Regions from separate parts of the Streptomyces sp. bgisy159 genome, predicted to be linked through region 1. Evidence: riboswitches for the same ligand, from Rfam matches in the RefSeq annotation. Region 1 holds a riboswitch; the other holds the start of a gene.
What was found. Region 1 has a riboswitch for glycine ahead of gcvT (glycine cleavage system aminomethyltransferase GcvT). Riboswitches for the same ligand answer to the same signal wherever they lie in the genome.

Region 1 (3,392 bases):
CGCGGTGCGGGCGATGATGCAGCAGTCGATGGGCGCCGTGCCCGACGGGCTGCCGGTGTCGACGGTCGCGATGACCGACGACTACGACCCGGTGGTGATGTGGATGCGGGCCAACGCCCGTCCGTTCTACGACCGCGAGGCCCACGCCCCCGTCCCCGCCGCCGGCTACGGCTATCCGGCGCCGGGTTTGGCCTGACCCCGCGCCGGGCCGCCCCGCCGCCGCGTCACGCGGGCGGCTAGGGCCTGTTGCGAAAGTCCCGTCGTCCGCCCGAAGGGCGGGCTTGGCGTCGTCCGGTGCGTGCGATCGCAAGGCGCCGGAGCGCCCGCGTGGCGGAGTCACGTGGGCGCTCCGGCAACGCGGCGAGCGCGCGTGCCGGGCGTCGCCAAGCAGACGGGACTTTCGCAACAGGCCCTAGGTCCGGGCGGTCCGGGTGCCCGAGCCGGTGAAGCCGATGCGGACGAGCGCGTCGGCCGCGTCGCGGTCCAGGAGGACCGCCGAGCCGCAGCCGGCCGGGAGCCGGCCCTGGTCGATGGCGCGCAGCAGTCGGGCGGCGGCCCGGCGGTGGCGCAGGAAGGCGTAGCGCGAGACGCCCCGGCCGCGGGCGCGCTGGCCCGCGCGGGCGGCGTCCGGGGTGACGTCGAGGACCAGCAGGTGCAGCCGGCCGCCGCGGCGGCGCGCCTCGCGGGCCAGCCAGGCCCGCACCCAGCTCTGGGTGCCGCAGTCGTGCACCACCAGGCCCTCGCCGGTGCGCAGGGCCCGGCGCAGCCCGGCGTAGTGGGCGAGGCGGACCAGGGGGCGGTAGAGGGCGTACGGCAGCAGGCGAGGGGCGCGGGTGTCGAAGCGGTCGCGGGTGTCCTGGGAGTCGATGCGCGGGCCGCGCACCGTGCGGCTCATGAGCGTGGACTTGCCGCTGCCCGGCAGGCCGGTGATCACGACGAGGTCGTGGGGACCGAAGAGCAGGGCGCGGGGGCTGTGGCCGGCCCGGGAGCGCAGGTCGCGGACGACCGCTGGGTTCTCCAGGGCGGGGGCGGTGGACTGCTCGGGCAGTGTGAGGCCCGACGTGGTCGCGTAGGCCGTGGTCCTGTTCACGTCATCGTCCTCCCCTGAGGTCACCTGGTGGCCTCCCCGTCGAGTGTAAAGAGAAGGTAATGCCCGGTGCCTCGCGTTTTCGTACGCGTACCGCCACAGCCCGGTTACAGATGCGGCCCTGCCGCGAGGCGGGGCGGCGTGCAATGATGGGCGCGCCAACTGCATACCGGCCGTTTGAATCCGCGCGGGAGAGTTCCCAGCCTGGCTGGGGCGCCGAAGGAGCAAGTCCCTCCCTTGAATCTCTCAGGCCCCGTTACCGCGCGGGCGAGGCACATCTGAAAAGCGGGTCCCCCACCGTGGGGCCCCCACCCAAGGTGCAAGCCGTGCATCGCCCCCGTGGCGGTTTCGGCGAACCTCTCAGGTTCCGATGACAGATGGGGAGGAATGACCTCACTTGTCATCGCCCTGGGAGACGACCGTCCGATGAGCAGCACTGAATCCCGAGAACCGCGCCGCACCGCGCTGGACGCCCTGCACCGTTCGCTCGGCGCGACGATGACCGACTTCGCCGGCTGGGACATGCCGCTGCGCTACGGGTCCGAGCGCGAGGAGCACCTCGCGGTGCGCACCAGGGCCGGGCTGTTCGACCTCTCCCACATGGGCGAGATCACCGTGACCGGCGCCGAGGCGGCCGCGTTCCTCAACCACGCGCTGGTCGGCAACATCGCCTCCGTGGGCGTGGGCCGCGCCCGCTACACCATGATCTGCCAGGCCGACGGCGGCATCCTGGACGACCTGATCGTCTACCGGCTGGACGAGACCGAGGCCGCTTCACCGACCTACATGGTGGTGGCCAACGCCTCCAACGCGCAGGTGGTTCTGGACGCGCTGACCGAGCGGGTGGCCGGCTTCGACGCCGAGGTGCGCGACGACCGGGACGCCTACGCGCTGCTCGCCGTCCAGGGCCCGGAGTCGCCCGGCATCCTGAAGTCGCTCACCGACGCCGACCTCGACGGCCTGAAGTACTACGCGGGACTGCCCGGCACGGTCGCCGGCGTCCCCGCGCTGATCGCCCGCACCGGCTACACCGGTGAGGACGGCTTCGAGCTGTTCGTGAAGCCGGAGCACGCGGTGGAGCTGTGGCAGGCGCTGACGAAGGCGGGCGAGGGCGCCGGTCTGATCCCGTGCGGTCTGTCCTGCCGCGACACCCTGCGCCTGGAGGCGGGCATGCCGCTGTACGGGCACGAGCTGACGACCTCGCTCACCCCCTTCGACGCCGGGCTCGGCCGGGTGGTGAAGTTCGAGAAGGACGGCGACTTCGTCGGCCGTACGGCGCTGGAGGCCGCCGCCGAGCGGGCCGCCTCCGCCCCGCCACGCGTCCTGGTCGGCCTGGTCGCCGAGGGGCGCCGGGTGCCGCGCGCCGGATACCCGGTGGTCGCCGGCGGCCAGGTGGTCGGCGAGGTCACCTCCGGCGCGCCCTCCCCCACCCTGGGCAAGCCGATCGCGATGGCGTACGTCGACGCCGCGCACGCCGCGCCGGGCACGCCGGGCGTCGGTGTGGACATCCGGGGCAGCCACGAGCCGTACGAGGTCGTGGCGCTGCCCTTCTACAAGCGTCAGAAGTAGCCGCGGGCCCGGGTCCGCGTGACCCTGGGCACATCCGCGCTGCTCGTCCCCGCGTTTCGCGGTCCCCCATTCATCAGCACTCCCTCGCGTACAGGAGAATTCAGGCCATGAGCAACCCCCAGCAGCTGCGCTACAGCAAGGAGCACGAGTGGCTGTCGGCCGCCGAGGACGGCGTGTCGGCGATCGGCATCACGGAGCACGCGGCCAACGCGCTCGGCGATGTCGTCTTCGTCCAGCTCCCCGAGGTCGGTGCCACGGTGACCGCGGGTGAGACCTGCGGCGAACTGGAGTCGACCAAGTCGGTCTCCGACCTGTACTCCCCGGTCAGCGGTGAGGTCACCGAGGTCAACGAGGACGTGGTGAACGACCCGTCGCTGGTGAACTCGGCCCCCTTCGAGGGCGGCTGGCTGTTCAAGGTCCGCGTCACGGACGAGCCGGCCGACCTGCTCTCCGCCGACGAGTACGACGCCCACATCGCCGGCTGAGGAGACGTATGTCCGTCCTGAACACGCCCCTGCACGAGCTCGACCCGGAGGTCGCCGCCGCGGTCGACGCCGAGCTGCGCCGCCAGCAGTCCACGCTGGAGATGATCGCCTCGGAGAACTTCGCCCCGCTGGCGGTCATGGAGGCGCAGGGCTCGGTCCTGACCAACAAGTACGCCGAGGGCTATCCGGGCCGCCGTTACTACGGCGGCTGCGAGCACGTCGACGTCGCCGAGCAGATCGCGATCGACCGG
Region 2 (3,392 bases), on a different contig from region 1:
ATGCCCGCGGAGCCCCACGGCGCGGCCGAGACCGGCCCCACGCCGGTCTCCGGTCCGGCGGCGGGCTGCATCGGGTGGTTCGGCAGGTACGGCGCCAGGTGCGCGCGCACCGCGACCGGGCCGACGCCCGGGCCGCCGCCGCCGTGCGGGATGCAGAACGTCTTGTGCAGGTTCAGGTGGGACACGTCTCCGCCGAAGTGCCCGGGCTTGGCCAGGCCGACCAGGGCGTTCAGGTTGGCGCCGTCGACGTACACCTGCCCGCCCGCCTCGTGCACCCGGCCGCAGATGTCGGCCACGTGCTCCTCGAACACGCCGTGCGTCGACGGGTAGGTGATCATCAGCACGGCCAGCTCGTCCCGGTGCCGCTCGATCTTCGCCCGCAGGTCGTCGACGTCGATCTCGCCGTCCTCGGCGGTCTTGACGACGACGACCTTCATCCCGGCCATCACGGCGCTGGCGGCGTTGGTGCCGTGCGCGGACGACGGGATCAGGCACACCGTCCGCTGCTCGTCCCCGTTGGCCCGGTGGTACCCGCGCACGGCCAGCAGTCCGGCCAGCTCGCCCTGCGAACCGGCGTTCGGCTGGAGGGAGACCTTGTCGTACCCGGTGACCTCGGCGAGACGTTCCTCCAGCTCGCGGATGAGCGTGAGGTAGCCCGCCGCCTGCTCGGCCGGCGCGAACGGGTGCAGCTGCCCGAACTCGGGCCAGGTCACCGGCTCCATCTCGGTGGTCGCGTTGAGCTTCATGGTGCAGGAGCCCAGCGGGATCATGCCCCGGTCCAGCGCGTAGTCGCGGTCGGCGAGCCGGCGCAGGTAGCGCAGCATCGCGGTCTCGGACCGGTGCTGGTGGAAGACGGGGTGCGTGAGGACCTCGTCGTCGCGCAGCAGCGCCGCCGGAAGGGCGTCCTCGACGGCCGCGTCCAGCGCCTCGACGTCCCCGTCGACCCCGAACGCCGCCCACACCGCGGCCAGCTGGGCGCGCGTGGTGGTCTCGTCGCAGGCGGCCGAGACGTGGTCGGCGTCGACCAGGCGCAGGTTGACGCCGTTCTCCCGCGCGACCGTGACGACCTGGGCGGCCTTACCGGACACCCGCGCGGTCACGGTGTCGAAGAACCGCCCGTGCACGACCTCGACGCCGCCGGCGGCGAGCCCCGCGGCCAGGATCGCGGCGTACCGGTGCGTGCGCCGCGCGATCGTCCGCAGCCCTTCGGGCCCGTGGTAGACGGCGTACATGCCGGCCATCACCGCGAGCAGCACCTGCGCGGTGCAGATGTTGCTGGTCGCCTTCTCCCGGCGGATGTGCTGCTCACGCGTCTGCAGCGCCAGCCGGTAGGCCCTGTTCCCGTCCGCGTCCACGGACACGCCCACGAGCCGCCCGGGCAGGCTGCGCGCGAACTTCTCATGGACGGCCATGTAGCCGGCGTGGGGTCCGCCGAAGCCCATCGGCACACCGAACCGCTGTGTGGTGCCGACCGCGATGTCCGCGCCGAGCTCGCCCGGGGACTTCAGCAGGGTCAGCGCGAGCAGGTCGGCGGCGACGGTGACCAGCGCACCGAGGTCGTGCGCCTGGGCGATGAGCGCCTCGATGTCGCGCACCGCGCCGGACGCGCCGGGGTACTGGATCAGCACACCGTTGATCTCCCGCGCGGCGATGTCGGCGGGAATGCCCTCGCTGAGGTCGGCGACGACGACCTCGACGCCGGTCGGCTCGGCGCGGGTCTCGATCACGGCGATGGTCTGCGGCAGCGCGTCCGCATCGACCAGGAACAGGCCCTTCTTGTTCCTGCCCATGCGCCGGGACAGTGCCATGGCCTCGGCGGCGGCCGTGCCCTCGTCCAGCAGGGACGCGCCGGAGGTGGGCAGCCCGGTGAGGTCGGCGACCATCGTCTGGAAGTTCAGCAGCGCTTCCAGCCGCCCCTGGGAGATCTCCGGCTGGTAGGGCGTGTACGCCGTGTACCAGGCCGGGTTCTCCATGACGTTGCGCAGAATGACCGGCGGGGTGAACGTGCCGTGGTAGCCGAGGCCGATCATCGAGCCGAGGACCTGGTTGGAGTCGGCGAGCGAGCGCAGCTCGGCGAGCACCTCGGCCTCGGTGCGGGCGCCGGGAAGGTCCAGCGCGTCGGCGTTCTTGATGACGTCCGGGACCGCGGCGGCGGTCAGTTCGTCCAGCGAGCCGTACCCGACCTGGGCGAGCATCTTGGCCCGCGCCTCCTGGTCGGGCCCGATGTGGCGCTGCTCGAAGGGGATCCCTTGCTCCAGTTCGGAGAGCGGAGTGCGGTGGGCGGTCATGGCGGAGGCCTCCTGGTCTGACGCGACCTTCGAGGGACACCACGGCGCAGGTGTCCCGACGGCCTCCCCCTCTGTCATCTCAACCTGAGAGCTTCACCGGGGCGCCCGCGGGCGGCCGGTTTTCACCGTCGGTGAGAGCGGAAGCCGTCGACACCCGCCCTGCTTTCCAGAGTGACCTCGTCCGTGCGGTACGTGAGCCTGAGAGATTCCGGGGAGGATTTGCTCCTTCGGCGCCTCCGATGGTGTTCCGGAGGACTCTCCCGCACGGGGTCAGCAGCCGCTTGTCAGCCTACCAGCGAGGTCAACGCCGCAGCTTTCGAGTGGCCATCGCGCTGATTGTGCTCTTTTGTAGTGCTTACGGATGAGTTGCGACCATGTGGAGGGACCGTGCGCACCGACATCGATCCGCGCTACCTGATCGGCCGCAAGGCGTTCGACCGCAATGGCACCAAGATCGGCACGATCGACGAGGTCTACCTCGACGACGCGACCGGTGTTCCGGAGTGGGCGGCCATACGCACCGGCCTGTTCAGCAGGGACGCCTTCGTCCCGCTGGAGCCCAGCGAGCTGATCGAGGGCGCCCTGAGGATCCCCTACGACCGCGCCCTGATCAAGGACGCGCCCGACTTCGGGGTGGGCCGCCACCTCTCCCCGGAACAGGAGCTCCAGCTCTACCACCACTACGGCCTCGACGTGGCCGGTCCGTCCGCGCTCGCCGACCGCGACTTCGGGCACCTGGCCGGCGACACGGACGAGTCCTAGTCGCCCCGGCGGACGCCCCCGCACTGCCCGATCAGCGCCGCGAGGATTCCCTCCGGGTCGTACAGGGCCCGTGCCCCGCCGGAGACGACGCGGCGCGTCCCCGCGTCCACGGGGTCGGTGGCGGCCCAGGCCGGCGAGCCGACGCCCAACTCGATCTCCAGCCCCGAGCCGTCGGCATACCGCCACTCGGTGATGGGCCCCCAGCTTCTCGTCCGCACCGGTTCTCCGAGGCCGAGACCGGCGCCGAGAGCGCTTCCGTCGGCGTACCGCGCACGGTGGGTCGTCAGCAGGACCAGATCCACGTCGGAGTCCATCCGCGCCTCTCCCCGCGCACACGATCCG

Region 2: another riboswitch for glycine. It lies ahead of gcvP (aminomethyl-transferring glycine dehydrogenase); the one in region 1 lies ahead of gcvT (glycine cleavage system aminomethyltransferase GcvT).

What each region holds. Positions count from the first base shown of each region.
Region 1 covers NZ_JBYIQX010000026.1:36,330-39,721, reverse strand. The annotation lists gene AC3ET3_RS23505 (enhanced serine sensitivity protein SseB C-terminal domain-containing protein) at 1-196, shown strand, start outside; gene AC3ET3_RS23500 (AAA family ATPase) at 413-1,090, opposite strand; glycine riboswitch at 1,266-1,359, shown strand; glycine riboswitch at 1,360-1,474, shown strand; gene gcvT (glycine cleavage system aminomethyltransferase GcvT) at 1,514-2,656, shown strand; gene gcvH (glycine cleavage system protein GcvH) at 2,764-3,141, shown strand; gene AC3ET3_RS23485 (serine hydroxymethyltransferase) at 3,150-3,392, shown strand, end outside.
Region 2 covers NZ_JBYIQX010000015.1:157,480-160,871, forward strand. The annotation lists gene gcvP (aminomethyl-transferring glycine dehydrogenase) at 1-2,288, opposite strand, end outside; glycine riboswitch at 2,465-2,561, opposite strand; gene AC3ET3_RS17505 (PRC-barrel domain-containing protein) at 2,676-3,050, shown strand; gene AC3ET3_RS17510 (nucleotidyltransferase domain-containing protein) at 3,047-3,392, opposite strand, start outside.